3 regions of the Geobacillus sp. Y412MC52 genome follow, and region 1 is predicted to be linked to each of the others. Evidence: a T-box and tRNA genes for the amino acid it is inferred to sense, from the RefSeq annotation. Region 1 holds a T-box; the other regions hold tRNA genes.
The links. The T-box of region 1 lies ahead of GYMC52_RS13405 (valine--tRNA ligase). A T-box ahead of a tRNA ligase gene usually reads a tRNA of that ligase, here a tRNA-Val.
Positions count from the first base shown of each region.

Region 2: it encodes a tRNA-Val, which carries the amino acid that the T-box ahead of GYMC52_RS13405 (valine--tRNA ligase) is inferred to sense. The anticodon was not compared.
Region 3: it encodes a tRNA-Val, which carries the amino acid that the T-box ahead of GYMC52_RS13405 (valine--tRNA ligase) is inferred to sense. The anticodon was not compared.

Region 1 is NC_014915.1:2,723,323-2,733,524, forward strand. It holds gene GYMC52_RS13400 (bifunctional folylpolyglutamate synthase/dihydrofolate synthase) at 1-690, opposite strand, end outside; gene GYMC52_RS13405 (valine--tRNA ligase) at 907-3,549, opposite strand; T-box leader at 3,650-3,885, opposite strand; gene GYMC52_RS13410 (hypothetical protein) at 4,025-4,213, shown strand; gene ysxE (spore coat protein YsxE) at 4,251-5,282, opposite strand; gene spoVID (stage VI sporulation protein D) at 5,326-6,381, opposite strand; gene hemL (glutamate-1-semialdehyde 2,1-aminomutase) at 6,500-7,789, opposite strand; gene hemB (porphobilinogen synthase) at 7,806-8,780, opposite strand; gene GYMC52_RS13435 (uroporphyrinogen-III synthase) at 8,781-9,548, opposite strand; gene hemC (hydroxymethylbilane synthase) at 9,545-10,202, opposite strand, start outside.
Region 2 is NC_014915.1:81,987-92,188, forward strand. It holds gene pabA (aminodeoxychorismate/anthranilate synthase component II) at 1-473, shown strand, start outside; gene pabC (aminodeoxychorismate lyase) at 479-1,354, shown strand; gene folP (dihydropteroate synthase) at 1,354-2,205, shown strand; gene folB (dihydroneopterin aldolase) at 2,168-2,557, shown strand; gene folK (2-amino-4-hydroxy-6-hydroxymethyldihydropteridine diphosphokinase) at 2,558-3,085, shown strand; gene GYMC52_RS00445 (helix-turn-helix domain-containing protein) at 3,037-3,258, shown strand; gene GYMC52_RS00450 (IS110 family transposase) at 3,369-4,649, shown strand; gene dusB (tRNA dihydrouridine synthase DusB) at 5,046-6,047, shown strand; gene lysS (lysine--tRNA ligase) at 6,138-7,622, shown strand; rRNA gene rrf (5S ribosomal RNA) at 7,843-7,959, shown strand; tRNA gene GYMC52_RS00470 (tRNA-Val) at 7,968-8,043, shown strand; tRNA gene GYMC52_RS00475 (tRNA-Lys) at 8,457-8,532, shown strand; tRNA gene GYMC52_RS00480 (tRNA-Leu) at 8,543-8,627, shown strand; tRNA gene GYMC52_RS00485 (tRNA-Gly) at 8,639-8,713, shown strand; tRNA gene GYMC52_RS00490 (tRNA-Leu) at 8,730-8,815, shown strand; tRNA gene GYMC52_RS00495 (tRNA-Arg) at 8,819-8,892, shown strand; tRNA gene GYMC52_RS00500 (tRNA-Pro) at 8,897-8,970, shown strand; tRNA gene GYMC52_RS00505 (tRNA-Ala) at 8,983-9,055, shown strand; rRNA gene GYMC52_RS00510 (16S ribosomal RNA) at 9,634-10,202, shown strand, end outside.
Region 3 is NC_014915.1:525,391-535,592, reverse strand. It holds tRNA gene GYMC52_RS02750 (tRNA-Thr) at 1-15, opposite strand, end outside; tRNA gene GYMC52_RS02745 (tRNA-Ser) at 371-461, opposite strand; tRNA gene GYMC52_RS02740 (tRNA-Ile) at 481-557, opposite strand; tRNA gene GYMC52_RS02735 (tRNA-Met) at 563-639, opposite strand; tRNA gene GYMC52_RS02730 (tRNA-Ala) at 657-729, opposite strand; tRNA gene GYMC52_RS02725 (tRNA-Pro) at 738-811, opposite strand; tRNA gene GYMC52_RS02720 (tRNA-Arg) at 818-891, opposite strand; tRNA gene GYMC52_RS02715 (tRNA-Leu) at 897-982, opposite strand; tRNA gene GYMC52_RS02710 (tRNA-Gly) at 988-1,062, opposite strand; tRNA gene GYMC52_RS02705 (tRNA-Lys) at 1,070-1,142, opposite strand; tRNA gene GYMC52_RS02700 (tRNA-Thr) at 1,451-1,523, opposite strand; tRNA gene GYMC52_RS02695 (tRNA-Phe) at 1,668-1,743, opposite strand; tRNA gene GYMC52_RS02690 (tRNA-Asp) at 2,061-2,136, opposite strand; tRNA gene GYMC52_RS02685 (tRNA-Met) at 2,142-2,218, opposite strand; tRNA gene GYMC52_RS02680 (tRNA-Val) at 2,400-2,475, opposite strand; rRNA gene rrf (5S ribosomal RNA) at 2,484-2,600, opposite strand; rRNA gene GYMC52_RS02665 (23S ribosomal RNA) at 2,839-5,767, opposite strand; rRNA gene GYMC52_RS02660 (16S ribosomal RNA) at 6,531-8,088, opposite strand; partial or broken gene GYMC52_RS02655 (nucleotidyltransferase-like protein) at 8,664-9,536, opposite strand; gene GYMC52_RS02645 (YgzB family protein) at 9,911-10,202, shown strand, end outside.

The DNA of each region.
Region 1 (10,202 bases):
AACGGTGAAATCGACGCCGAGACGATATGTTTTCGCTTTCCGCTCCGCCGCCGTCTTGGCGATCACATCCCACGCCTCGGGCTCGTTGACCGCTGTCACAAGCGGAATCCCTGATTTAATGATCCCCGCTTTTTCCGCGGCGATCTGATCGAGCGTATCGCCTAAGATGTTCATATGATCGTAGCTGACGTTCGTAATGACGGAAAGGAGCGGATAAATGATGTTGGTTGAGTCCAAGCGGCCGCCGAGCCCGACTTCAATGAGCACGATGTCTTGGATGTTTTGTTTGCCGAAATAATACAACATCATCGCCGTGATCACTTCAAACTCGGTCGGTCCGCCAAGTTCCGTCTGTTCCAATTCGTCCGCAAGCGGTTTGATCGTTTGCACGAGCTCTACGATCTCTTCATCGCGAATCGGTTGGCCGTTTATGCTGATTCGTTCGTTAAACTGCTCGACATACGGCGAGGTGAACGTGCCGACCGAATAGCCCGCCGCCTGCAAAATGGAGCGCAAATAGGCGACCGTTGACCCTTTGCCGTTCGTTCCCCCGATATGGACGGCGCGGACGCGGCGTTCCGGGTGGCCAAGTTTTTCCATCATCCATTCCATCCGTTTCAATCCCGGTTTTATGCCAAGCCGCAGCCGCCCGTGAATCCAAGCGACCGCTTCTTCATACGTTCGAACCATGTCCATCATCCTCCTTTTTCCATTGGTGTCTTGCCGCCCCCTGCCGGCTTCATGCGGCAGATGCGCCACACATCGAGAAGCCTGGTGAAAGCGAGTATATGTTGACAACAAACCTCTTCTCAGAATATGCCAACCTTCCATCATGATCCATCGAAAAAGACGAATCCACAGGAAAGCGGATTCGTCTTCATCATAATCAACAGCTAGATCGTTTGTCTACCGTTTGAGCTCGGCGAGGCGCGCCTTGACGGCTTCGCGTTTTTCCATGTAATCTTGCCGCTTGCGCCGCTCTTCTTCGACGACATGAGCCGGCGCTTTCGCCAAAAATCCTTCGTTCGCCAGTTTCTTTTCGACGCGCTCGACTTCTTTGTTCCATTTGTCAAGCTCTTTTTCAAGCCGCTTAATTTCCTCCTCAATATTGATCAATCCTTCAAGCGGCATGATGAGCTCGGCGCCGGTGACGACCGCCGTCATCGCTTTGTCCGGCGCGGGAACGTTTGTATCGATCAAGAGCTCGCTCGGGTTGCAGAACCGCTCAAGATAGGCGCGGTTTTTCATGAGCGCCGCCCGCACTTGTTCATCTTTCACCTTAATATAGAGCGCAATCGGCTTGCTCGGCGGCGTGTTCACTTCGGCGCGGACGTTGCGGACGGCGCGGATGATGTCAACCAACAGCCGCATTTCTTCCGCGGCTTCTTCGTTCGACAGCTCAGGGCGCACTTGCGGCCACGGAGCGACGGTGATCGATTCGCCTTCATGCGGCAAGTTTTGCCAAATTTCCTCGGTAATGAACGGCATGAACGGGTGAAGCAGGCGCATCGTGTTGTCGAGCACATACGCCAACACGGAGCGCGTCGTCTTTTTCGCCGCTTCGTCGTCACCGTAAAGCGGCAATTTCGCCATTTCAATGTACCAGTCGCACAAGTCGTCCCAAATAAAGTTGTACAGCGTACGCCCCGCTTCGCCGAATTCGTATTTCTCAGCGAGCTTCGTCACCGTCTCGATCGTTTCGTTGAGACGCGTTAAAATCCAATGGTCGGCGACCGTTTTTTCGCCGCTCAAATCAAGCTCCTCGTACGTCATGCCGCCCATGTTCATCAAGGCAAAGCGCGAGGCGTTCCAAATTTTGTTAGCAAAATTCCACGTCGCTTCGACTTTTTCGGTGCTGAAGCGCAAGTCTTGCCCCGGCGAGCTGCCGGTCGCCAAGAAATAGCGGAGCGCATCGGCGCCGTACTGATCGATCACGTCCATCGGATCGACGCCGTTGCCGAGCGATTTGCTCATTTTCCGCCCTTGGGCGTCGCGGACGAGGCCGTGGATGAGCACGTCTTTGAACGGACGCTTTCCGGTGAATTCAAGCCCTTGGAAAATCATGCGCGACACCCAGAAGAAAATGATGTCATAGCCGGTGACAAGCACATCGGTCGGGTAGTAGCGCTTGTAATCCGGCGATTCCACATCCGGCCATCCCATTGTCGAGAACGGCCAAAGCGCCGAACTGAACCATGTATCAAGCACATCCGGGTCTTGTTCCCAATTTTCAATGTCCGCTGGCGGTTCATGGTCGACGTAAATTTCGCCTGTTTCTTTATGGTACCACGCCGGAATCCGGTGCCCCCACCAAAGCTGGCGTGAAATGCACCAGTCGCGGATGTTCTCAAGCCAATGCAAATACGTTTTCTCAAACCGCTCCGGCACGAACTGCACTTTGCCGTCCGTTTGCTGCAGCTTGATGGCGGCTTCGGCGAGCGGCTTCATTTTCACGAACCATTGCGTCGACAAATACGGCTCAACGACCGCGCCGCTCCGCTCGCTATGACCGACGGAGTGCACGTGCTCTTCGATTTTGAACAAAACGCCTTGCTCTTGCAAATCGCGGACGATCTGCTTCCGGCATTCAAACCGGTCAAGCCCCTGGTATTGCATGGCGTTTTCGTTCATCGTGCCGTCTTCGTTCATGACGAGAATGCGCGGCAAGTTGTGGCGATTGCCGATTTCAAAGTCGTTCGGGTCGTGCGCCGGCGTAATTTTGACCGCTCCGGAGCCGAACTCCATATCGACATATTCGTCGGCAATGATCGGAATTTCGCGGCCAACGATCGGCAGTTTCACCATTTTGCCGATCAAGTGCTTGTACCGCTCGTCATCGGGGTGCACAGCGACCGCCGTATCGCCGAGCATCGTTTCCGGACGGGTCGTCGCCACTTCAATGCAGCCGGAGCCGTCGGCGAGCGGATAGCGCAAATGGTAGAGCGCGCCTTTTACTTCTTTATAAACAACCTCAATGTCCGACAAAGCGGTTTTCGTCACCGGGTCCCAGTTGATGATGTACTCGCCGCGGTAAATAAGCCCTTTCCGGTAGAGCGAGACGAACACTTCGCGCACCGCTTTTGAGAGCCCTTCATCGAGTGTGAACCGCTCGCGCGTGTAATCGAGGCCAAGCCCCAACTTCGCCCATTGGCTGCGAATATGGCCGGCGTATTCTTCCTTCCACTTCCACGTTTCTTCTAAAAATTTTTCCCGGCCTAAATCGTAGCGCGACAGCCCTTGCTGGCGCAGCTTCTCTTCCACTTTCGCCTGGGTGGCGATGCCGGCGTGATCCATTCCCGGAAGCCACAGGACGTCATACCCTTGCATCCGTTTCATGCGCGTAATGATGTCTTGCAGCGTCGTATCCCACGCGTGCCCCAGATGCAGTTTGCCGGTGACGTTGGGCGGCGGGATGACGATCGTAAACGGTCGTTTGTTCGGATCACCGGTCGCTTCAAAAAATTTCCCTTTCAGCCACCATTCGTAGCGTCCCGCTTCGACCGCGCGGTGGTCGTATTTGGGCGGCATCGACACTTCGTGCTGTGCCATGTTTCATTTCCCTCCTTCAACATAATGGACAATGCGGCCGACGGCGGCTTCCCACTAAGCAATGCCGCGCAGCCGGCAAGCAAAAAAGCCCCTTTCATCCAAAAAGGACGAAAGGAGCTGCTTTCGCGGTACCACCTTTTTTCTTAAGCCCAAAGGCTTAAGCGCTTCATTGGCATAACGGCATGATGCCGGCTTCCTCTACTCGGCAGCAGCGCCTTTCAAAGAAGCAGCTCAAGGGCGACCTTCCAGCAGCCGTCATCCTAGGAAATCTCGCAGCTTCTGATTTCCCTCTCTGCAGGCGCGGACCGCTGTACTCCTCCCCGTCTTCGCTTTTGTCATCATTGTTCGATTATTATACTACCATTGTCCATCATCTTTGCCAAGTTTTTATTTATTTATTCCATCCGTGTGCATTTGGTGACAAACCATCGCACGTTTCATATTGTATAGTAAACCGGAGAAGGAGGGAATGTCGATGCGGCGATTCAACCCGTATTCGTGGCCGCCGTGGCTGAGGCAAGTGCGCGCCGTCTGCGCCCAAGTGATCATCCCGCTCACCATTTTTCAAGCGATCCGCACCATTTTTCTGCCAACAACGTTTGATGTCATTTTATTGGCCATCTTCGTTTTCATTGCCGTGGCGCTCCATTTGGAATGGATTTAGTGCGACGCCGTTTTGTTTGGCTGGATTCAAAATCGATTTAACCATTGCTGCTTTCATCCGCCGGCGGTTCGTTGTCCACCGCTTCTTCCTGCTGCCGAGCGGCGTCGCGTTGGACAAGGTGCATAACGAGCGCCTCCATATTTTTGAACGCCAAATAACGACGCTGCAACGCGGCCACATATTCCCGTTCGTTCCGCTCGTTCCGCGAAGCGGCCTCATACCGCTCCAAACAGCGGACAAACCCACGCGGCTCCGCCAAATGGCTGTATAAAAACGCCCGCTCCCCGTCGGACAGCGGCAGCTCCTTCTCGTACTCCTCCATTCCTTCAAGCCACTCGCGCCCAAGCGGCGGCATTGTCTGTACATGAAAACGGAGCGCGGCGATCACATCAAAGAGCGGCGAATTCCAATGCGCCCGCTCCCAACTGATCCAATACGGCGGGATATAGTGGGAGAGGCGCGCTTTGCCGTGTACCCAGGCGATGCGCCATTGCTTCGTCTCTTTGAGCGTCTCTTCCCACACATCGAGCCGTTCTTCAGCGAACGAGTACGCGCGCATCACCTCATGAAAATACGTGCAGCATTGGAGCTGAAACGGAGACATGTACCACGCCGCTTCGTACCGCTCAATCCGTTCTTCCCACACCGTCCGCGCCCGTTGCCATTCGTCCTTTTTTTGCTTTCGGTACGCCGCCGCCTCTTCCTCACTCACCTCGATCGTGCGGACGGTGGCGCGATGGAGGCGGGCGAGCTCGCGAAAAAAGGCGTCCGCCGCATCCTTCTCCACCTTTGATTCGCCGTCATGCCATGCTTGCAAATAATAAAGACGGCCGCCTTCTGTGGCAAACAGCGACCGCCGCCGCGTCAGGTAAAGCGGGAGACAACGGGGGCCGCCATGCTGAAGAGACTGCCAAACGGCTGCGGCTTCTTGCTCGCTTTCAAGCGGCTTTAAAGCGAAAACGCCGCGGTTCGTGTATACCTTGACGGCTTTGCCTCGCTGCTCCATGCGCACTGGACGAAGCCCATACTGGACGAGCACAGCATCATATCGGTCAGACTGTGCGGCCATCGTTACGCCCCCTTATCGGCAAAAGAAACGGAAAGCGTCCCTTTCATGAGAAAGGACGGCTTCCCGCCATGGCCGGAATATACAGCAGCTGCCCCTCGTGCACGTCATCTGGGCTTTCCAAATCATTGGCGCGCAAAAGCTGCGAGACGGTCACATCATACCGTTCGGCAATCTTGTCCAATGAATCTCCTTGCTGGACGATGCAAATTTTCAGTTTCGTAAACTCTTCCGCCTCGCTTTTCGCAAACAGTTTCGTCAAGTAAAGCGCATTTTCGCTTTTTGTTTTCGTTTCTTCTTCCTCTTCTTCCTCAACCGCCTTTTTCGCCGCCCCGATCGATACCTTCGCCTCAGTTGGCGGCAGCAGCGAAGCGATGTCTTCCTCCGTCTGTGCGCTGACCGCCTTCGTTTCCGTCTCAAGCGGCAAAAACGGCTCTTTGGCCTCCTCTTCTTCCTCAGCCTCCGTTTCTTCATGACGCATGGCAGCCGGCTCCATGACGGAAACCGTCGTTTCGCCGGCGGCAAAAGCCGGCTGTTCATCCGCCTCATCGGCGAGATCATCCACGGAAGCAAACGCTTCCTCACCGGCCGCTTCCTTGCGGGCGATTGATTCAAACGGGGCAAACAGCGGCTCATCGTCCTCCTCATCGTCCGGCAAATCATCGCCAAGCGGCGCTTCACTGATGCCGCTGATCGAAATGTCGGCAGTGATCAGCAATCTTCCGTTTTCATCCAAATCATAATCAAACGATTCAACTGTCACGTACACATCCTCAAGGGAACGAATGCGGTTTTTTGGAATCGTAATATCGATTGGAAAACGGTGCGACAGTTCGCTGATCCCGTCTTCGCGCACCGAAATGTGCTGAATGAACCGATAACCAGCCAGCTCAAACACGTCGTCATCCGCTTCAGCCTGCCCTTTGCCCGCTTGGCGGAATTCGCCGCTTAACTCAAGCGCGCCGCGGATCGTAATGTATTGGTCGTACTCATCGACGGAAATGACCGGATCAAGAGAAATGGATAAAAACTCGGCGACTTCCTGTCCCCTTTTAAACCAGACCGATTCTTCCAATGAAAAACGCAAATACGATTGCTCCAACCGGGCCTCCTCCTTCCGTCCCTTCGGCAAATGGTTTCTATGACATTATCCATTGTATGAACGGAAACGAGGCGGTATGATAAAAAATTGGGCTGCCGATGGTCGGCAGCCCCTTTCCTTATCCGCGCAGACGGGCAAACACCCGCTCAGCAGCGGCAATCGTATATTCAATATCATCATCACTGTGCGCCGTCGACAAAAACAGCCCTTCAAATTGCGACGGCGGCAGGAAAATGCCTTCATTCGCCATTTCCCGATAATAGGCGGCAAACAACTCCAAGTCGGACGTTTTCGCTGTCTCGTAGTTAACCACCGGCTCGTTCGTGAAGAAAAAGCCGATCATCGACCCAGCGCGGTTGATCGTATGCGGGATGTCGTATTTCTCTGCTGCCTGATGAAGCCCATCCGCAAGGCGCGCCGCTTTGCGGCCAAGCTCTTCGTACGTTTCCGGCGTCAGCTGGCGGAGCGTCTCGTACCCGGCCGTCATGGCGAGCGGATTGCCGGAGAGCGTGCCGGCTTGGTACACCGGCCCGTTCGGCGCGACAAGCTCCATGATCTCGGCTTTGCCCCCGTACGCCCCGACCGGCAAGCCGCCGCCGATCACTTTGCCAAGGCACGTCAAATCCGGCTCAATGCCATAATACCCTTGGGCGCAGTGGTAATCGACGCGGAACCCGGTCATGACCTCGTCGAAAATCAATAAGGCTCCGTATTGTTTCGTCACCTTGCGCAGCCCTTCCAAAAAGCCAGGCACTGGCGGAACGACGCCCATGTTGCCGGCGACCGGTTCGACGATCACCGCGGCGATGTCTTCGCCAAACCGCTCAAACGCATAGCGGACGCTGTCCAAATCGTTGTACGGCACCGTGATGGTATGCTGGGCGACCGATTCCGGCACGCCCGGGCTGTCCGGCAGGCCGAGCGTCGCCACGCCAGAGCCGGCTTTAATGAGCAGCGAATCGCCATGGCCATGGTAGCTGCCTTCAAATTTGATAATTTTGTTGCGCTTCGTGTAGCCGCGCGCTAAGCGGAGGGCGCTCATCGTCGCCTCGGTGCCGGAGTTGACCATCCGCACGATTTCCACCGACGGCACCCGCTCGATGACGAGCTTAGCGAGCTCATTTTCAAGCAATGTCGGAGCGCCAAAGCTCGTCCCTTGTTCCGCCACGCGCTTCAACGCTTCCACGACCTGCGGGTTGGCATGCCCTAAAATGAGCGGCCCCCATGACAGTACGTAATCAATGTACTCATTGCCGTCAATATCGTAAATTTTCGCTCCTTGGCCGCGCGCCATAAAAATCGGCGTCATCCCGACCGACTTGAAGGCGCGCACCGGGCTGTTCACCCCGCCCGGCATCAATTTCACCGCTTCTTCGTATGCTGCCTTTGACCGTTCATAGCTCCGCATCATTCCGTCCTCCTCTCTATTCAGCCAGCCAGCGGGCGACATCTTTGGCAAAATACGTAATGATCAAATCCGCGCCCGCCCGTTTCATCCCTGTCAACATTTCCATGACGACCGGCTTCTCATCGATCCAACCGTTTTGCGCCGCCGCTTTGACCATCGCATACTCGCCGCTCACGTTATAGGCGACAAGCGGCAACGGAAAACGGTTTTTGACGTCGCGGATAATATCCATGTAGGCAAGCGCTGGCTTCACCATCAAGAAATCAGCGCCTTCTTTGACATCCGACTCCGCTTCACGGAACGCCTCAAGGCGGTTGGCCGGATCCATTTGGTACGTCTTCCGGTCGCCAAACTGCGGCGCGCTGTCGGCGGCATCACGGAACGGGCCGTAAAAAGCCGAAGCGTATTTGATTGCATACGACATGATCGGCACATACTCAAACCCTGCTTCATCAAGCCCACGGCGAATGGCGGCGACAAAGCCGTCCATCATGTTCGACGGCGCGATGATGTCGGCGCCGGCTTGCGCTTGGCTCACCGCCGTTTTGGTGAGGAGCTCGAGCGACGGGTCGTTCAGCACACGCTCGTTTTCGACGACGCCGCAATGGCCGTGGCTCGTATATTCACATAAACACGTATCCGCAATGACGACTAGATCTTTGTGTTCGGCTTTGATTTGGCGGATCGCCCGCTGAACAATCCCTGTTTCGCAATACGCCTGCGAACCGACTTCATCTTTTTCATTCGGCACGCCAAACACCATGACGGCGGGAATGCCAAGCTTGGCGATGTCGTCCACTTCCTCGGATAAGCGGTCAAGCGACAAATGGTAAACCCCTGGCATCGACGGCACTTCCCGCTTAATGCCGCTTCCCTCGACCACAAACAGCGGATAAATGAGATCCTCGACGCGAAGATGCGTCTCACGCACCATCGCCCGAATCGCAGCCGTTTGCCGCAGACGGCGATGGCGGTCAAATGACAGTGCCATTCATCGTCCCTCCATGGAAAAATATTGTTCCATCGCTTTGATTATACCATCCGTGGTGTAATCCGTCGGACAAATATGGACCGGAATGCCCGCCCGCTCGGCCGCTTCTTTCGTCACCGGTCCGATGCAGGCGACCGCAACACCGGAAAGAAGGACATCCGCTTCTTTGTCGAGAAGGCGGACAAGGCTGTCAACCGCCGACGGGCTCATCAAGGTGACCGCATCAAGCTCCCGCCGGCGCAGCAGCGACAACAACCGCTCCCGGCCGCTTTCATCAGGCTTGGTCTCATACACCGTGAGCTCGTCGACCGCGGCGCCGGCGTTTCGCAACGCCTCAGGCAAGGTCGGGCGCGCCAAATTGCCTTTGACAAACAGCACCCGGTCGCCTTGTTTGACGCGCGGCATGAGCAAGTCAGCCAGCCGTTCAGCCGTGTAATCATCCGGCACGAGCGCCGGGGAAAGACCATGCTCGGCGAGCGCCGCCGCTGTTTTCCGGCCGACGACAGCCATCTCCGGCAGCGGCCGCGGCAACGAAACATGTGGAAAAAAGAAGCGGACGGCGTTCGCGCTTGTGAAAACGAGCCAACGGTATTCGCCAAGCTGCTCAACCATAGAAGCGATTTCTTCCGGCGCCGCCGGTCGGATGGCAATGAGCGGGATCTCGACCGGCACGGCGCCGACAGCGCGCAGCTTGGCAGAAAATGACGCGGCCTGCTCTTTGCCGCGCGTCACAAGCACCGTTTTGCCGGCGAGCGCGCTGTGTGTCATGATTGGCTCAACTCCTGTTTCACCCGCTCGATGAGCGCTTTCGCCCCTTGTTCGATCAAGACAGCGGCCGCCTGCCGGCCGACGGCCTCCGGATCGGCGCCCGTGACCATTTCTTTATACTTTTCTTTTCCATCCGGCGAAGCGACAAGGGCCGTGAGGCGCACCATGCCGCCGTCTGCTTCAGCGTAGCCGGCAATCGGCACTTGACAGCCGCCTTCCATTTGCTGCAAAAAGGCGCGCTCCGCCCGAACAGCCCGCTCGGTTTGCTCGTCGTTTAACCGGCTGAGCCATTGGCGCAATTCGTCATCATCCTCCCGGCATTCGACCGCCAGCGCCCCTTGGCCGACCGCCGGAACACAGACATCAAAAGGAAGATAGTCGCTGATGACGTCATCGCCCCAACCCATGCGCGCAAGACCCGCCGCCGCCAGCACGATCGCATCGTACTCTTCGCTTTCGAGCTTCGCCAACCTTGTGTCAATATTGCCGCGAATCCATTTGATCGTCAAATCCGGGCGATAGGCAAGCAGCTGCGCCGAACGGCGCAAGCTGCTCGTGCCAATGACCGACCCAGGCGGCAAGTCGGAGAGCATCCGGTTTCCTTTGCTGACAAGCACATCGCGTGCATCTTCGCGGCGCGGAACCGCACCGATC
Region 2 (10,202 bases), 990 kb from region 1:
CGGTGGCTGAAATCGAACGACTCCGCCCTGATTTTATTATGATTTCCCCCGGTCCATGCACACCGAATGAGGCAGGGGTCAGCCTGGAAGTCATCGATCGCTTTGCCGGCCAAATTCCGATTTTCGGCGTCTGCCTCGGGCATCAAGCCATCGCCCAGGCGTTCGGCGGCCGCGTTGTCCGCGCTCCAAGGCTGATGCACGGGAAAACATCGTCCGTCTACCATGATGGGGAGACGATTTTCCGCGGCGTGCCGAACCCGTTTACGGCAACGCGCTACCATTCCCTTATCGTCGAGAAAGAGACGCTTCCGGACTGTTTCGTCGTGTCGGCTTGGACGGAAGAGGATGAAGTGATGGCGATTCGCCATAAAACGCTGCCGGTGGAAGGCGTGCAGTTTCACCCGGAATCGATTATGACAAGCCATGGGATGCAGCTGTTGAAAAACTTTATCAACACGTATAAAAAGGCGTGACAGTCATGTACGTGTATATCAACGGCGCGGTCGTTCCGCGCGAAGAAGCGCAGTTATCAGCGTTTGATCACGGCTTTTTATATGGGCTCGGCTTATTTGAAACATTCCGCACGTATAGCGGCCACCCTTTTTTGCTTGACGATCATTTGGCCCGATTGAACAAAGGGCTGTCTGAGCTTCACATCGAAAGGCAGTTCGGCCGCGCCGAAGCGGTGGCGATCATCGAGCAGTTGCTCGAGGCCAATGGCTTGCGCGACGCTTATGTGCGCTTCAATGTATCGGCCGGGGTCGGCGATCTCGGCTTGCCGATCGAACGTTACCGAAACCCGACCGTCATCGTCTATATGAAGCCGCTTCCGCCGCCCGTCCCTCCGGAAGGAAAAGAAGGGGTGGTGCTCGCGGCAAGGCGAAACAGCCCGGAAGGCAATGAGCGACTAAAGTCGCACCATTATTTAAACAATATGATTGGGAAATGGGAGCTCGGACATCGACCTCATGCGGAAGGAATTTTTTTGAATTCAGATGGTGCGGTAGCGGAGGGGATCGTTTCCAATATTTTTTGGGTGAAAGACGGCATCGTCTACACGCCAGCGCCGGCTGTCGGCATATTAAACGGCATCACAAGACAATTCATCATTGCTTTGCTCAAGCAGTTGCGCATCCCAGTTGAAGAAGGGGTATATCCGCTGTCCCATTTGTTGCAGGCTGATGAAGCATTTATCACCAACTCTGTGCAGGAAATTGTACCCCTTTGCCGCATTGGCCATTGCGTTTACCAAGGAAAAAATGGTCCGGTGGTCCGGGCCTTGCAGCACCATTACCGACGCTTGACCCATCGGCTATGGACGAGGAACGAATTGGCAGAAAGGATGAACGACTGATGACAACATCGATGCGCCCTCTTCGGCTTCAATGCCGCGGGCATGAGCTTGACTTAAACAAAAAAACGTTGATCATGGGCATTGTCAACGTCACGCCCGATTCGTTTTCCGACGGCGGCCGGTTTTACGACGTGGAAAACGCGGTCAAGCACGCGAAGCGGCTCGTGGCGGAAGGAGCAGACATCATTGACATCGGCGGTGAATCAACTCGTCCGGGGGCGGATCCAGTGCCGCTTGATGAAGAATTGCGCCGCGTCATTCCGGCGGTAAAAGCGATTGCTAAGGCGGTGAGTGTGCCGATCTCAATTGACACGTACAAAGCGGAAGTGGCGCGGCAAGCCATGGAGGCCGGGGCGCACATCATCAACGACGTTTGGGGAGCCAAGGCGGACCCTGATATGGCCCGCGTCGCCGCCACGTACGGCGCGCCGATCATTTTAATGCACAACCGCCGCGATATGGCCTATCGCGATTTGATTTCCGACATGATCGCCGATTTGAAAGAAAGCATTCGCATTGTCAAAGAGGCGGGTGTGAAAGATGAGAACATTATTTTAGATCCAGGGATCGGCTTCGCCAAGACGGTCGAGCATAACTTGGAGGTGATGCGGCGCCTTGATGAATTTGCCGCTCTCGGCTATCCGCTTTTGCTTGGCACGTCGCGCAAACGATTTATCGGCCATGTGCTCGGCGTGCCTGTCGAGGAGCGGGTCGAAGGAACAGGAGCGACCGTTTGTCTCGGCATCATGAAAGGGGTGCACATTGTCCGAGTCCATGATGTATTGCCGATTGCCCGCATGGCCAAAATGATGGATGCTATGCTTGGGAAGGGAGAGAGCGGTCATCGATAAAATTTGTGTGCAAGGCATGGAGTTTTACGGCTACCACGGCGTGTTTCGCGAAGAAAACATCCTCGGCCAGCGATTTTTGGTTGATGTGACGTTGGAGCTCGACTTGCAGCCCGCCGGGCGGAGCGATTGTCTTGAGTATACCGTCAACTACGCCGATGTGTACGAGCGCTGCCGGGCGATCGTTGAGGAGCGGACGTTCGCCTTGATCGAGGCGGTCGCTGAAGCGATCGCCGCCGACTTGCTCGCTGCCTTTCCTGTTGTCGAGCGCTGCATTGTCAAAGTGACGAAGCCGAATCCGCCGATTCGCGGCCATTATCAACATGTCGCAGTCGAAATTGATAGGGGTCGTTAAATGGAAAACATCGCATATCTCGCTTTAGGCTCCAACCTCGGAGATCGTGTTTTCTATTTGCGTTCTGCCATTGAAGCGCTTCATCATCATCAGGAAATTTTGATCACATCGAGCTCATCGATTTATGAAACCGATCCGGTCGGCTATGTCAACCAAGGCAAGTTTTTAAACATGGTGATCGAGGTGGCGACGACGTTGTCGCCGTTTGCCTTGCTTGACGTGACCCAGCAAATTGAACGACGTTTTGGAAGAAAAAGGGAAATTCGCTGGGGACCACGGACGTTAGACCTTGACATTTTGCTGTATAATCATGAAAATATTGAAACAGAGCAGCTGACGATCCCGCATCCGCGCATGGCGGAGCGGGCGTTCGTGCTCATCCCGTTGTTTGAAGTCAACTCCCACGTGGCAATACCGAACCTTTCCGAGCCGTTAATCGACATCATTGGCCGACTACCTGACAAAAAAGGAGTTCATGTATGGAAGCGGAAAGATGGGGAAGACGTATTCGCGCTTTTCGAAAGTTGAAAGGATATACGCAAGAAAGACTGGCGAAAGAACTAGGCATTTCCGTATCGATCCTTGGTGAAATTGAACGGGGGAACCGGATGCCGTCCGATTCGCTCGTTGGACAAATCGCCGAACGGCTGAATATATCGGTGGAAGAACTGGCGCCGCCGAAACTCGAATCGAACAAGTAGAAAGGAGCATTCCCGTTAGGAGCTTTTCCGGGGACTTGATCAAAAAAAGCCCTCTTGGTATGATGCAGGGGTGTCAAACACATCACTCACCATACCAAGGAGGACTTCAAATGAATTGTACACAAAATCAGAAAATCAATCAAGTCACCGAACAAACGCTTGTCGTGGGCATCGATATCGCGAAACGAACCCACTACGCCTGCTTCGTGGATGACCGGGGGCGTGTGCTTCGCAAATCGTTCCCGATCTTCCAGTCGAAAGAGGGCTTTCGCCAGCTGTATGAAGCGATTCAGGAGGCGATGCAAGCGTTCGGAAAGCCGCAGGTGATCGTCGCGGTGGAGCCGACCGGGCACTACTGGTTGAACCTGGCCTACTTCCTCGAGGAGCACGGGATCCCGTTGGTCATGGTCAACCCGGCGCATGTGTGCCGGTCGAAAGAACTCGATGACAACCTGCCGACGAAACATGACGCCAAAGACGCCCTAGTCATCGCCAGACTGGCGAAAGACGGACGATTCCTCGTCCCCCGGCTGCTGCACGAGATCGAAGCCGATTTGCGCGTCGGGAGCACGCTCAAAGAGAAGCTCCGCAAGGAACAGACGGCGGTGAAAAACGCGATCGTCCGCTGGACCGACCGATACTTTCCAGAGTTTTGGACGGTGTTTCGCGACCTGGGGAAAACGGCGCTTTCGGTGCTGGAGTGGACGCCGCTTCCGGCCGATATGGCCAGCCGATCCGCCGAGGAGCTCATCGAGGTGTACCGGCAAAGCGAAGGGCTGAAATGCCCGCAGAAGGCCAAAATTCAGGCGTTGATCGACGCCGCGAAGGACTCGATTGGGGTGACGGAAGGGACGACGATGGCCCGGTTTGAAATCGCCGCGCTCGTCCGCCGATACCGCCAATTGGAGGCTGAGATCGCCGCGTTGGACGCCGAGTTGAAGGCGTTGGTTCAAACGACGATGGAGTATCAATGGCTGAAAACGGTCGACGGGTTGGGAGACGCCACGATCATCGATCTGCTGGCGGAGATCGGCAGCTTCGCCCACTATCGGGACCCGCGTCAATTGGTGAAGTTGGCGGGCCTGACGCTCAAAGAGAACTCCTCCGGCCAGCGCAAAGGGCAAAAGCACATCTCCAAACGGGGACGGAAACGGCTGCGATCGGTGCTGTTTCGGGCGATGATTCCGCTGATCCGGCACAACGAGGCGTTTCGCGAGCTGCATGACTATTACACGACCCGCCCCGTCAATCCGCTGACCGGAAAGCAGTCCATCGTCGCATTATGCCGGAAGCTGTTGAATGTGCTGTTTGCGATTTGTACGAAGAAACAAGCCTTTGACGCGGAGCGAATGAAACAGGACGTCTTGTCCCAGGTGCAACGGGCGGCCTAAGGCCTCCCCCTGCGAACGGAAGAATCGTTGGACAACAGGATGACACCGGAGAAGCTGGCGTGATTTTATCCATTCGACCTTGAGTCCCCAAAGGAGCTTGGCCGGCCTCCGCCTGATGACGAGACCGAACGAGGGAATGTTGGCGCGAAGACGCCCGGAGACATGGGAGGGTTCGTCCTCATCAGCGACGCGGAGATCCAAAGGGTGCATCGAATACGCTTCTCCCCACGGAAGGAAAATATCCCCAGCCGTGGCCGCGAAGCGCACCCTAGGTCTGTAAGATATCCACAAAACTGAAAAAGGATGTAAGGGATTTTGTCGAAAAATATTTTTTGGACACCCCTGAGGGGCCGAAAAGCCTTGATAAATCAACATTTCTAGAGGGAGGCATCTGCGATGTTTCGCATTGGCGATGTCGAAATTAAAAACCGCGTCGTGCTCGCTCCGATGGCAGGCGTATGCAACTCCGCGTTCCGCCTGACCGTCAAAGAATTCGGCGCCGGGCTTGTATGCGCCGAGATGGTAAGCGACAAAGGAATCGTATACAACAACGAAAAGACGTTAAACATGTTATATATTGATGAACGGGAAAAGCCGATCAGCTTGCAAATTTTCGGCGGCGAGAAAGAAACGCTCGTCAAAGCGGCGAAATTTGTCGATAAAAATACGAATGCAGATATCATCGACATCAACATGGGTTGCCCAGTGCCGAAAATTACGAATTGCGACGCTGGAGCGAAATGGCTGCTTGACCCGAATAAAATCTATGATGTCGTTGCCGCGATCGTCGATGCCGTTGAAAAACCGGTCACGGTGAAAATGCGGATCGGTTGGGATGAAAAGCACATTTACGCCGTCGAAAACGCTCAAGCCGTTGAGCGCGCCGGCGGGAAGGCCGTCGCCGTCCACGGACGGACAAGGGTGCAAATGTATGAAGGAAAAGCGGACTGGAACATCATCAAGCAAGTGAAAGAAGCCGTCAACATCCCGGTTATCGGCAACGGAGATGTCAAAACGCCTCAAGATGCAAAGCGGATGCTTGAAGAAACAGGGGTCGACGGCGTCATGATCGGACGGGCGGCGCTTGGAAACCCTTGGATGATCTATCGCACTGTCCGTTATTTAGAAACTGGAGAGCTCATCCCGGAACCGACGCCGAGGGAAAAAATCGATGTCTGCCTGCTGCATTTAGACCGATTAATTGCCTTAAAAGGCGAGTATATCGCCGTCAAAGAAATGCGTAAACACGCTGCTTGGTATTTAAAAGGCATTCGCGGCGCAGCGAAAATCCGCAACGCCATCAATGAATGTGAAACGCGGGACGAACTGGCCGCATTGTTGCTTCGCGTGGCGGAGGAAGCGGAAGTCCAAGCAGCGGCGAACGCCGAAGCCGTTTAAACAACGGAGATGACGTTCATGCAGCGGAGGACTGCCAGCGAGCGCTGGCAGTATTTTTCGTAAAAAATCGCTAAATGGAGTGAATGAGGTATGAGTCATGAAGAATTGAACGACCAACTGCGCGTCCGCAGGGAAAAGCTGAAAAAAATTGAGGAATTGGGTGTCGACCCGTTTGGCAAACGGTTCGAGCGCACTCATAAAGCGCAAGAACTGTTCGAACTGTACGGCGATTTGTCGAAAGAGGAACTTGAAGAAAAGCAAATTGAAGTCGCCGTCGCCGGCCGCATCATGACAAAGCGCGGCAAAGGAAAAGCCGGGTTCGCCCATATCCAGGATGTCACCGGGCAGATTCAAATTTACGTCCGTCAAGACGATGTTGGCGAACAGCAGTACGAACTGTTTAAAATCTCTGACCTTGGCGATATCGTCGGCGTGCGCGGCACAATGTTTAAAACAAAAGTTGGTGAACTTTCCATCAAAGTGTCGTCGTACGAATTTTTGACGAAAGCGCTGCGTCCGCTGCCGGAAAAATACCATGGTTTGAAAGACATAGAGCAACGCTATCGCCAGCGTTATCTCGATTTAATTATGAATCCGGAGAGCAAAAAGACGTTCATCACCCGCAGTTTAATCATCCAATCGATGCGGCGGTATCTCGACAGCCGTGGCTATTTGGAAGTTGAAACGCCGATGATGCACGCCGTTGCTGGCGGCGCTGCGGCGCGCCCGTTCATTACGCATCATAACGCATTGGATATGACCCTTTATATGCGAATCGCCATCGAGCTCCATTTAAAACGGCTCATCGTCGGTGGTTTGGAAAAAGTGTATGAAATCGGCCGCGTTTTCCGGAACGAAGGCATTTCCACCCGCCATAATCCGGAGTTTACGATGCTCGAATTGTACGAGGCGTACGCCGATTTCCGCGACATCATGGAACTAACGGAAAACTTGATCGCCCACATTGCCACTGAAGTGCTTGGAACGACGAAAATTCAATACGGCGAGCATGTCGTCGACTTAACGCCCGAGTGGCGGCGCCTCCATATGGTCGATGCGATCAAGGAATATGTCGGCGTCGACTTCTGGCGGCAGATGAGCGACGAAGAGGCGCGGGAGCTGGCGAAAGAACATGGAGTGGAAGTTGCTCCACATATGACGTTTGGCCATATTGTCAACGAATTTTTTGAACAAAAAGTCGAGTCTCACCTCATTCAGCCGACGTTCATTTATGGCCATCCGGTTGAAATTTCACCGTTGGCCAAGAAAAATCCGGACGACCCGCGTTTTACCGACCGATTTGAGCTGTTTATCGTCGGGCGCGAACATGCCAACGCCTTTACCGAATTGAATGATCCGATCGATCAGCGCCAACGCTTTGAGGCGCAGCTGAAAGAGCGTGAACAAGGAAACGATGAAGCACATGAAATGGACGAAGACTTCCTTGAAGCGCTCGAGTACGGCATGCCGCCAACAGGCGGGCTTGGCATCGGCGTCGACCGTCTGGTCATGCTGCTGACGAACTCGCCGTCGATCCGCGACGTGTTGCTTTTCCCGCAAATGCGTCATAAATAAATTTGATCGCTCCCTGCAAAGACAAGCAGCAGGGGGCTTTTCATTTATGTAAAAATAGTCGTCGTTGTTTTGTTGAAAAACAAACACAGGAAGTCGAGTTGACAAACCACTCCCAACGTGTTATATTATGATAGCACGTTGAAATGACAGCACTAATCAAAAACAAGGACCTATTGACAAATAAATAAATTTAATTATAATATAACTTGTCTGTTGATTGTCTAGTGATGATAGCGGAGGGGAAACACCCGTTCCCATCCCGAACACGGAAGTTAAGCCCTCCAGCGCCGATGGTAGTTGGGGCCAGCGCCCCTGCAAGAGTAGGTCGTCGCTAGGCAATCCCGTGGAGGATTAGCTCAGCTGGGAGAGCACTTGCCTTACAAGCAAGGGGTCGGCGGTTCGATCCCGTCATCCTCCACCATCACCTATTTATGAGCCATTAGTTCAGTAACGAGTATTACATCTTTGAATCTACTTCGAGTTGCCTCGACGCATCTAGCTTCCTTGAACAGACTGGCAGAGGAAGGGGCAGGTAGAGCTAGATAATTACTTGGGGTGTTTTCCAAACTATGAGCCATTAGCTCAGTAACGAGCGCTACATCTTCGAGTTCGCTTCGAGTTGTCCCGACGCATCCTGCATCTTCGAATATGCTAGTAGAGGAAGGGACATCGTTCACTGTGAGTGTATACCCAACCATGAGCCATTAGCTCAGTAGGTAGAGCAACGAGCAAAGCATCTTCGGATTTGCTTCGAGTTGTCCCGACGCATCCTGCATCTTCGAATATGCTAGTAGAGGAAGGGACATCGTTCACTGTGAGTGTATACCCAACCATGAGCCATTAGCTCAGTAGGTAGAGCATCTGACTTTTAATCAGAGGGTCGGAGGTTCGAGTCCTCCATGGCTCACCACAATTGATTTGCGGGTGTGGCGGAATTGGCAGACGCGCTAGATTCAGGGTCTAGTGCCCTTTACGGGCGTGGGGGTTCGAGTCCCTTCACCCGCATGTTGATTCGAGCGGAAGTAGTTCAGCGGTAGAACACCACCTTGCCAAGGTGGGGGTCGCGGGTTCGAGTCCCGTCTTCCGCTCCATTTATTTGTCCATTTAGCCGGGGTGGCGGAATTGGCAGACGCACAGGACTTAAAATCCTGGGGTAGGTCACTACCGTGCCGGTTCGAGTCCGGCCCTCGGCACTTGCGCTCGTAGCTCAATTGGATAGAGCATCTGACTACGGATCAGAAGGTTAGGGGTTCGAATCCTCTCGAGCGCGTTGGCGGGAAGTAGCTCAGTTTGGCAGAGCACATGGTTTGGGACCATGGGGTCGCAGGTTCAAATCCTGTCTTCCCGATAGCGGATATATGGGGCCTTAGCTCAGCCGGGAGAGCGCCTGCTTTGCACGCAGGAGGTCATCGGTTCGATCCCGATAGGCTCCACTGTTGCTTTATGTCTGTGCCTGCCGCTTGCAAGGGAATTTGAAGACGTGAGGTTCCTCGGTAGGATTACAGAGAAGCAAACTAAAGTAGCAACCTTGTGTCCTGCAAGTGAATGGAGAGAAGCGGGATTCTTCGACGAAAACCAGCAGAGAAGTTGTTTCAATGCAGCAACTTTGCGCCTGTGTCTTCTAGTGAATTCGGGGGGGGGATTGGGTTCCTCGGCGCAAGACTGCAACGAAGCAAGTTCAAGAAGAGGTCTCGTTCCTTGAAAACTGAACGAAACGAAGCGCGACGAAAAGCGGAGGTCCGCGGGTCGCCGCGACGGGCAAATGTTCTTCACCCGCAGGGGTGCTTGCACCCCGAGGGGGAAGGTTATTTGACCCCGAGCGGCGGCGGACCGAAGCTAGACAATTCGAAAAGCTGAGGCCGCTTGCCTATCGGCGAAACGCGCTGAGTGGCCCGCGAGGAGGCTGTCGCCGCCGCAGTGGGACACGAAGCGTCGCAAGCCGATAGCGGCCGAAGCTAGACAATTCGAAAAGCTGAGGCCGCATTGGCCAAAGCAAAAGTCAATCAACTTTCTTTTGGAGAGTTTGATCCTGGCTCAGGACGAACGCTGGCGGCGTGCCTAATACATGCAAGTCGAGCGGACCAAATCGGAGCTTGCTCTGGTTTGGTCAGCGGCGGACGGGTGAGTAACACGTGGGCAACCTGCCCGCAAGACCGGGATAACTCCGGGAAACCGGAGCTAATACCGGATAACACCGAAGACCGCATGGTCTTTGGTTGAAAGGCGGCCTTTGGCTGTCACTTGCGGATGGGCCCGCGGCGCATTAGCTAGTTGGTGAGGTAACGGCTCACCAAGGCGACGATGCGTAGCCGGCCTGAGAGGGTGACCGGCCACACTGGGACTGAGACACGGCCCAGACTCCTACGGGAGGCAGCAGTAGGGAATCTTCCGCAATGGGCGAAAGCCTGACGGAGCGACGCCGCGTGAGCGAAGAAGGCCTTCGGGTCGTAAAGCTCTGTTGTGAGGGACGAAGGAGCGCCGTTCGAAGAGGGCGGTGCGGTGACGGTACCTCACGAGGAAGCCCCGGCTAACTACGTGCCAGCAGCCGCGGTAATACGTAGGGGGCGAGCGTTGTCCGGA
Region 3 (10,202 bases), 1.4 Mb from region 1:
TTGAGCTAAGCCGGCACATTTAAAATTAGCTAGTGACTCATGTTGTCTGCCTGGTTGTGCCTCTTCCTCTGCAAGTTGATTCGAGGAAGCGGAGTGCGTCGAGGCAACTCGCAGCCAATTCGATGATGCCGATGCTCGTCTCTACCAATTGAGCTAAGCCGACATATTTAGTAATGAAACAGTGACTCCTATTATGCTGAACTGTGCCTCTTCCTCTCCCAGCTAATTCGAGGAAGTCAAATGCTCGGTGTCCCTTCCTCTGCAAGCTTATTCAAAGAAGTGGGATGCGTCGGGACAACTCGCAGCAGATTCGACGATGCGAATGCTCGTCTCTACCAATTGAGCTAAGCCGGCATGATTTTAAAGTGCATGGCGGAGGAGGAGGGATTCGAACCCCCGCGCGCCTTGCGACGCCTCTCGGTTTTCAAGACCGACCCCTTCAACCACTTGGGTACTCCTCCAAAAAAGCAACAATAATAATGGTGGACCTTGTAGGACTCGAACCTACGACCGGACGGTTATGAGCCGTCTGCTCTAACCAGCTGAGCTAAAGGTCCGATAATGGTGGCGGTGGAGGGGATCGAACCCCCGACCTCACGGGTATGAACCGTACGCTCTAGCCAGCTGAGCTACACCGCCAAATTTAAGTCAAAAGGTGGAGCCTATCGGGATCGAACCGATGACCTCCTGCTTGCAAAGCAGGCGCTCTCCCAGCTGAGCTAAGGCCCCATGATAAATCGGGAAGACAGGATTTGAACCTGCGACCTCACGGACCCGAACCGTGTGCTCTACCAAGCTGAGCTACTTCCCGACAAAACGCGCTCGAGAGGATTCGAACCCCTAACCTTCTGATCCGTAGTCAGATGCTCTATCCAATTGAGCTACGAGCGCACAAGTGCCGAGGGCCGGACTCGAACCGGCACGGTAGTTACCTACCCCAGGATTTTAAGTCCTGTGCGTCTGCCAATTCCGCCACCCCGGCGGAAGTGGAGCGGAAGACGGGGCTCGAACCCGCGACCCCCACCTTGGCAAGGTGGTGTTCTACCGCTGAACTACTTCCGCAAGACGATGAGCCATGGAGGACTCGAACCTCCGACCCTCTGATTAAAAGTCAGATGCTCTACCTACTGAGCTAATGGCTCATGGGTTCAATAACACTCCGAGACAACGATGTCCCTTCCTCTACTAGCATATTCGAAGATGTCAGATGCGTCGGGACAACTCGAAGCCAACTCGATGATGTAAAGCTCGTTGCTCTACCTACTGAGCTAATGGCTCATGGGTTCAATAACACTCCGAGACAACGATGTCCCTTCCTCTACTAGCATATTCGAAGATGTCAGATGCGTCGGGACAACTCGAAGCGAACTCGAAGATGTAACGCTCGTTACTGAGCTAATGGCTCGCGGTTGCCGCCTTAATGGCTTAAGGGGTTATTAAGGAATAAGAATGCCGGCTGCAGGACTTGAACCCGCAACCTACTGATTACAAGTCAGTTGCTCTACCAATTGAGCTAAGCCGGCACATTTAAAATTAGTTAGTGACTCATGTTGTCTGCCTGGTTGTGCCTCTTCCTCTTCAAGCTCATTCAAGGAAGACATGTCTGTGAACTACTCCCACTTAGCTTTGCATGAAGCGGGAACCTTCTTTCGGAACTATGATAAAAATGGTGGCTCGGGACGGAATCGAACCGCCGACACAAGGATTTTCAGTCCTTTGCTCTACCGACTGAGCTACCGAGCCATATTAAGTTCTACGCTGCTTTACTTGTGCTACATTGTGCCTCTTCCTCTGCCAGCGGATTCGAAGATGCTGGATGCGTCGAGGCAACTCGAAGCGAATTCGATGAAGCGGATGCTCGTCTCTACCGACTGAGCTACCGAGCCGTATCTTATTTTTCCCTTGTTCGTTGATGACTTTTGTGTCCCTTCCTCTACTAGCCCATTCGAAGAAGCCAGATGCGTCGGGACAACTCGCAGCAGATTCGACGATGCGGATGCTCGTCTCTACCGACTGAGCTACCGAGCCATATTTTTTCATCTTTCACAATTTTGAAAGAATGGCGGTCCCGACGGGACTCGAACCCGCGATCTCCTGCGTGACAGGCAGGCATGTTAACCACTACACTACGGGACCAATTTTGGTTGCGGGGGCAGGATTTGAACCTGCGACCTTCGGGTTATGAGCCCGACGAGCTACCGGACTGCTCCACCCCGCGATGATGAGAAAGTAAGTTGATTTTCACAATGCTTTTAGTGTTGTTGTTCGTTGCCTCTTCCTCTACAAGCTGATTCAAAGACGCCGAATGCGTCGAGGCAACTCGAAGCGGATTCGATGAAGCAAAGGCTCGTTGCTCCACCCCGCGATGATGAGAAAGCAAGTCAGCTTTTATATTAAGATGGTGGAGGATGACGGGATCGAACCGCCGACCCCTTGCTTGTAAGGCAAGTGCTCTCCCAGCTGAGCTAATCCTCCACGAAATCGCCTAGCAGCGACCTACTCTTGCAGGGGCGCTGGCCCCAACTACCATCGGCGCTGGAGGGCTTAACTTCCGTGTTCGGGATGGGAACGGGTGTTTCCCCTCCGCCATAGCCACTAGGCAATAGTTATCATCTTGGACAGTAATTATTATATCCATCCTGTTGGATTTGTCAACAGGATGTTCATTCCTTCAAAACTAGATAACCGTCGGAAGAAGCCGCTCGCCTGCGCTTTTCGCATTGTCCAGCTCCGGCTCGCCGCCGCTCGGGGTCAAATAACCTTCGCCTTCGGGATGTGAACATCCCTGCAGGCGAAGAACATTTGCCCGTCGCGGCGACCCGCTCGCCTGCGCTTTTCTTGGTTAAGCCCTCGATCGATTAGTATCCGTCAGCTCCACGTGTCGCCACGCTTCCACCTCGGACCTATCGACCTCGTCATCTTCGAGGGATCTTACCCGCTTCACGCGGTGGGAAATCTCATCTTGAGGGGGGCTTCACGCTTAGATGCTTTCAGCGCTTATCCCGTCCGCACATAGCTACCCAGCGGTGCCCCTGGCGGGACAACTGGTACACCAGCGGTGCGTCCATCCCGGTCCTCTCGTACTAAGGACAGCTCCTCTCAAATTTCCTCCGCCCGCGACGGATAGGGACCGAACTGTCTCACGACGTTCTGAACCCAGCTCGCGTACCGCTTTAATGGGCGAACAGCCCAACCCTTGGGACCGACTACAGCCCCAGGATGCGATGAGCCGACATCGAGGTGCCAAACCTCCCCGTCGATGTGGACTCTTGGGGGAGATCAGCCTGTTATCCCCGGGGTAGCTTTTATCCGTTGAGCGATGGCCCTTCCATGCGGAACCACCGGATCACTAAGCCCGACTTTCGTCCCTGCTCGACCTGTCCGTCTCGCAGTCAAGCTCCCTTGTGCCTTTGCACTCTCCGAATGATTTCCAACCATTCTGAGGGAACCTTTGGGCGCCTCCGTTACCTTTTGGGAGGCGACCGCCCCAGTCAAACTGCCCACCTGACACTGTCTCCCACCCCGTTAAGGGGTGCGGGTTAGAATTTCAATACCGCCAGGGTGGTATCCCACCGTCGCCTCCACCGAAGCTGGCGCTCCGGCTTCCCAGGCTCCCACCTATCCTGTACAAGCGATACCAAAATTCCATATCAGGCTACAGTAAAGCTCCACGGGGTCTTTCCGTCCTGTCGCGGGTAACCTGCATCTTCACAGGTAGTATAATTTCACCGGGTCTCTCGTTGAGACAGCGCCCAAGTCGTTACACCTTTCGTGCGGGTCGGAACTTACCCGACAAGGAATTTCGCTACCTTAGGACCGTTATAGTTACGGCCGCCGTTTACTGGGGCTTCGGTTCGCACCTTCGCTTCCGCTAAGCGCTCCCCTTAACCTTCCAGCACCGGGCAGGTGTCAGCCCCTATACGTCGCCTTTCGGCTTCGCAGAGACCTGTGTTTTTGATAAACAGTCGCTTGGGCCTTTTCACTGCGGCTCTTCAGGGCTCTTCACCCCAAAGAGCACCCCTTCTCCCGAAGTTACGGGGTCATTTTGCCGAGTTCCTTAACGAGAGTTCTCCCGCGCGCCTTAGGATTCTCTCCTCGCCTACCTGTGTCGGTTTGCGGTACGGGCACCTCTTCCCTCGCTAGAGGCTTTTCTTGGCAGTGTGAAATCGGGGACTTCCGGATCCATCCGTCGCCGTCACCGCTTGGCCTTATGATCCGCGGATTTGCCTGCGGATCAGCCTCACGGCTTGGACAGGCTCTTCCAGCCGCCTGCTCGCCCTATCCTCCTGCGTCCCCCCATCGCTCAAACGGGAAGAAGGTGGTACAGGAATCTCAACCTGTTGTCCATCACCTACGCCTTTCGGCCTCGGCTTAGGTCCCGACTAACCCTGAGCGGACGAACCTTCCTCAGGAACCCTTAGGCTTTCGGCGCAGAGGATTCTCACCTCTGTTTTCGCTACTCATACCGGCATTCTCACTTCTAAGCGCTCCACCAGTCCTTCCGGTCTGGCTTCTCTGCCCTTAGAACGCTCCCCTACCGATGACCAACGGTCATCCCGCAGCTTCGGCGGCACGTTTAGCCCCGGTACATTTTCGGCGCAGAGTCACTCGACCAGTGAGCTATTACGCACTCTTTAAATGGTGGCTGCTTCTAAGCCAACATCCTGGTTGTCTCGGCAACTCCACATCCTTTTCCACTGAACGTGCACTTCGGGGCCTTAGCTGGCGGTCTGGGCTGTTCCCCTCTCGACCACGGATCTTATCACTCGCGGTCTGACTCCCGGGCATAAGTCATTGGCATTCGGAGTTTGACTGGGTTCGGTAACCCGTTTTGGGCCCCTAGCCCAATCAGTGCTCTACCTCCAAGACTCCTAAACCCGAGGCTAGCCCTAAAGCTATTTCGGGGAGAACCAGCTATCTCCAAGTTCGATTGGCATTTCACCCCTACCCACACCTCATCCCCGCACTTTTCAACGTGCGTGGGTTCGGGCCTCCAGCCGGTGTTACCCGGCCTTCACCCTGGACATGGGTAGATCACCTGGTTTCGGGTCGACGACGACGTACTTGACGCCCTGTTCAGACTCGCTTTCGCTGCGGCTCCGCCTCTTCGGCTTAACCTCGCACGCCATCGTCACTCGCCGGTTCATTCTACAAAAGGCACGCCATCACCCATCAACGGGCTCTGACTACTTGTAGGCACACGGTTTCAGGTTCTCTTTCACTCCCCTCCCGGGGTGCTTTTCACCTTTCCCTCACGGTACTGGTGCACTATCGGTCACTAGGGAGTATTTAGCCTTGGGAGATGGTCCTCCCTGCTTCCGACGGGATTCCTCGTGTCCCGCCGTACTCAGGATCCGCTCGGGAGGGAACGAAGTTTCGACTACAGGGCTCTCACCTTCTCTGGCCGGCCGTTCCAGACCGGTTCGTCTACCCCGTCCCTTTCTCACTCCCATCGTGAGCGGTCCTACAACCCCAAGAGGACATGCCTCTTGGTTTGGGCTGTTCCCGTTTCGCTCGCCGCTACTCAGGGAATCGCGGTTGCTTTCTTCTCCTCCGGGTACTAAGATGTTTCAGTTCCCCGGGTGTGCCCTCCATGCCCTATGGATTCAGGCATGGATACTGCCCCATTACGGACAGTGGGTTCCCCCATTCGGACATCTCCGGATCAACGCTTGCTTACAGCTCCCCGAAGCGTTTCGGCGTTTGCCCCGTCCTTCATCGGCTCCTAGTGCCAAGGCATCCACCGTGCGCCCTTTCCAGCTTAACCTATTGCGCTCTCGGCTTCTTCCTTACTGTCTAGCGTCGGCGCCTGGCTCTCTTCTGCCAAATAACCTTCCCCCTCGGGGTGCCAGCACCCCTCCGGGTGAAGAACATTTGGCTTCGAGAGCCGATCGCGGCGCCTCCGCTTTTCTAATTGTCTAGCTTCGGCTCGCCGCCGCTCGGGGTCAAATAACCTTCGCCTTCGGGATTGTAAATCCCTCCAGGCGAAGAACATTTGCCCATCGCGGCGAAACGCTCGCCTCCGCTTTTCCGGTTATCTAGTTTTCAAGGAACGAAGTAGCTCCTTTGAATTCGCTTCTTCGCTGGTTTGCGTCGAGGAATTCGGCTTCTCCGAATCCGCTTGTAGACGCAGACGCAAACGAGACTGCTTCTTGAATTCACTTCTCTGCAGTCTTGTGCCGAGGAATCTTGCTTCCCTGAACCTGCTAGCAGACGCAGGCACAGATGCAAAGCAACTACGTTGAAACAGCTTCCTTGCAGCTTTGCGTCGAGAAATCCAGCTTCTCTGAATTCACTTGTAGACGCAGACGCAAAGCAACTGAAGGAATTGCTCATTCCTTCAAAACTGAACGAAACAGAAGCGCGATGGATTGGTAGGTTGGCCATTACGGCCTCCGCTTTTCGGATTGTCTAGCTCCGGCCGCCATCGGCTCGCGACGCTTCGGTCCTGCTGCGGCGGGCTAAGCCCGCTCGCAGGCCCTCCAGCGCACCTCGCCGATAAGCGGGCGGCCTCCGCTTTTCGTCCTTAGAAAGGAGGTGATCCAGCCGCACCTTCCGGTACGGCTACCTTGTTACGACTTCACCCCAATCACTTGCCCCACCTTCGGCGGCTGGCTCCCTTGCGGGTTGCCTCACCGACTTCGGGTGTTGCAAGCTCTCGTGGTGTGACGGGCGGTGTGTACAAGGCCCGGGAACGTATTCACCGCGGCATGCTGATCCGCGATTACTAGCGATTCCGGCTTCATGCAGGCGAGTTGCAGCCTACAATCCGAACTGAGAGCGGCTTTTTGGGATTCGCTCCCCCTCGCGGGTTCGCAGCCCTTTGTACCGCCCATTGTAGCACGTGTGTAGCCCAGGTCATAAGGGGCATGATGATTTGACGTCATCCCCACCTTCCTCCGACTTGTCGCCGGCAGTCCCTCTAGAGTGCCCAACTGAATGCTGGCAACTAGAGGCGAGGGTTGCGCTCGTTGCGGGACTTAACCCAACATCTCACGACACGAGCTGACGACAACCATGCACCACCTGTCACCCTGTCCCCCCGAAGGGGGAACGCCCAATCTCTTGGGTTGTCAGGGGATGTCAAGACCTGGTAAGGTTCTTCGCGTTGCTTCGAATTAAACCACATGCTCCACCGCTTGTGCGGGCCCCCGTCAATTCCTTTGAGTTTCAGCCTTGCGGCCGTACTCCCCAGGCGGAGTGCTTATCGCGTTAGCTGCAGCACTAAAGGGTGTGACCCCTCTAACACTTAGCACTCATCGTTTACGGCGTGGACTACCAGGGTATCTAATCCTGTTTGCTCCCCACGCTTTCGCGCCTCAGCGTCAGTTGCAGGCCAGAGAGCCGCCTTCGCCACTGGTGTTCCTCCACATCTCTACGCATTTCACCGCTACACGTGGAATTCCGCTCTCCTCTCCTGCACTCAAGTCCCCCAGTTTCCAATGACCCTCCACGGTTGAGCCGTGGGCTTTCACATCAGACTTAAGGGACCGCCTGCGCGCGCTTTACGCCCAATAATTCCGGACAACGCTCGCCCCCTACGTATTACCGCGGCTGCTGGCACGTAGTTAGCCGGGGCTTCCTCGTGAGGTACCGTCACCGCACCGCCCTCTTCGAACGGCGCTCCTTCGTCCCTCACAACAGAGCTTTACGACCCGAAGGCCTTCTTCGCTCACGCGGCGTCGCTCCGTCAGGCTTTCGCCCATTGCGGAAGATTCCCTACTGCTGCCTCCCGTAGGAGTCTGGGCCGTGTCTCAGTCCCAGTGTGGCCGGTCACCCTCTCAGGCCGGCTACGCATCGTCGCCTTGGTGAGCCGTTACCTCACCAACTAGCTAATGCGCCGCGGGCCCATCCGCAAGTGACAGCCAAAGGCCGCCTTTCAACCAAAGACCATGCGGTCTTCGGTGTTATCCGGTATTAGCTCCGGTTTCCCGGAGTTATCCCGGTCTTGCGGGCAGGTTGCCCACGTGTTACTCACCCGTCCGCCGCTGACCAAATCAGAGCAAGCTCCGATCCGGTCCGCTCGACTTGCATGTATTAGGCACGCCGCCAGCGTTCGTCCTGAGCCAGGATCAAACTCTCCAAAAGAAAGTTGATTGGCTTTTTGCTTCAGCCAATGCGGCCTCAGCTTTTCGAATTGTCTAGCTTCGGTCCGCCGCCGCTTGGGGTCAAATAACCTTCCCCCTCGGGGGGGGGGTGCAAGCACCCCTACGGGCGAAGAACATTTGCCCATCGCAGCGACCCGCGGACCTCCGCTTTTCGTTGCGCTTCGTTTCGTTCAGTTTTCAAGGAACGAGACCTCTTCTTGAACTTGCTTCGTTGCAGTCTTGCGTCGAGGAATCCAATTCCTCTGGACTCCCTCAAACGCAAATGTGTTTTCCGCTTCCTAAAGCGGCCCTTACATCATAGCATTTTTATTGTTCGTTGTCAACAGCCTTTTATTCATACAGCTCCACAACATTTTCCCGCCGCGGCAGCGATTTAAAATATATCATCGTTCGACAAGGAAGTCAAGAGCTTTTTTCGGCCGGGTTGCCTCCTTCCTTCAATGATCTTGGCAACTGACATTTGTATAAACACAATGAAATTCCTAATAGCATCCATCCTCTCACCGGCTCCCTTCCACTTTTTAGGATCAGCGGAAGGGGACCGTCAAAATTCTTTTTTTTTTTTTGCAACGCATAATACCGTTCGAACATTGTATTTCCTTTTGTCGGCATTTCCACGACGGTTAGCACTTTCCTTTCGACAAGATACTCAAGCATGATGACAAGATCAACCGAGTAAGGCGCAAACTGCGGATGACCGGTCATTTCCTCAATGCTCCAAGCACCATTTTTTTCTTTCAGCGCTTTGCATAAATGAGAGGAACCTGATTCTACGTAAGAATGAATCAAAAATTCACTGGCCAGCAACAAAAGTTCCAGCCGTTTCGGAAGCGGTTCTTCACTTCCGACGAGTTCTTCATACAGTTTATAAATCCTTCCATCCATTCGCTTGACTTGATTCCATACGGTCACTTCCGGGTAAAGTCCGTGCTCGATCACGGTCAATCGCGCCAAATGATGGAGGGCTTGCACCATATGGTTGTATGAGTCGAGCCAATGCTTGGCGGCAAACAGCGCCTTGCCATCTGTATAGCGGCGGATCAGTTTGGCAAACTCGAGTCCCATTTTCAATCGCCGTTCTTTAGGCGGGAATTGCTCAAGGCGCTGGCGCAACTGCTGAACATAGCCATTTCGGTCAAACACGACCTTTCCGTTGAACACCCAGTCGACCGCCTTTCTATGTGACCCGAGAACAAGCCATTCATTTAACTGCCGTTCACTGACTGCATAAAGCACCGCCTTTTTCTCGTTTAGTGAATACTGTCTGAGAAGCATAGGCTCGCTTTGCGGGTCGACAATGACGAGCAGCACGACATCAAACGTATCCGTTGTTGCTGCATGGCAAGCCGTTTTTTCAATCATTAAAATTCCGTGCGTGTTGCAGCGGTTTGCCCATTCGTGACAGATGGGATGCAGCAATTCTTTCATACCTCGCGTCCGTTGCAGAAAGCCGGCCGCGATATCCGGCGGACAAATCCCTCAGATATCCCAACATATCGATTGACAGACAACCATACGTTCCCATTTTGAGCCGGCTGTTTTTTCTGCAACGTTTTTTCCTCCCTTCCACCGTCATCAATCATCACATTGCGTTTGTGCAAATGTTCAAACAATGCTGTCAACGCCTGTTTCATTTCAGAAAGACCAGAATGCTTGCATCCATGAAGCTGTCGTTTGTTGCCGTCATTCGTTATTCGACAAAAAACGAGGAATTCCTTTCTTTAAAACGTCGATTTTGTTGATTTCTTCTTCGCGATGGGACCCCGTTTTATGATATAGTGGTCTATGTAGGAGGGACTGTGATGAGCATTAAATATTCGAGCAAAATCAACAAGATTCGCACGTTCGCTTTGAGTTTGATTTTTATCGGTGTCATTGTCATGTATCTCGGGCTGTTTTTCCGCACATCCCCAATCATCATGACGTTGTTTATGGTATTTGGGATGTTATTTCTTATTGCCAGTGGCATTGTATATTTTTGGATCGGCACACTCTCGACGAGAGCCGTCCAAGTTGTTTGCCCGTCGTGCGGCAAAGTGACAAAAATGCTCGGACGCGTCGATTTATGTATGTTTTGCCGTGAACCGTTGACGT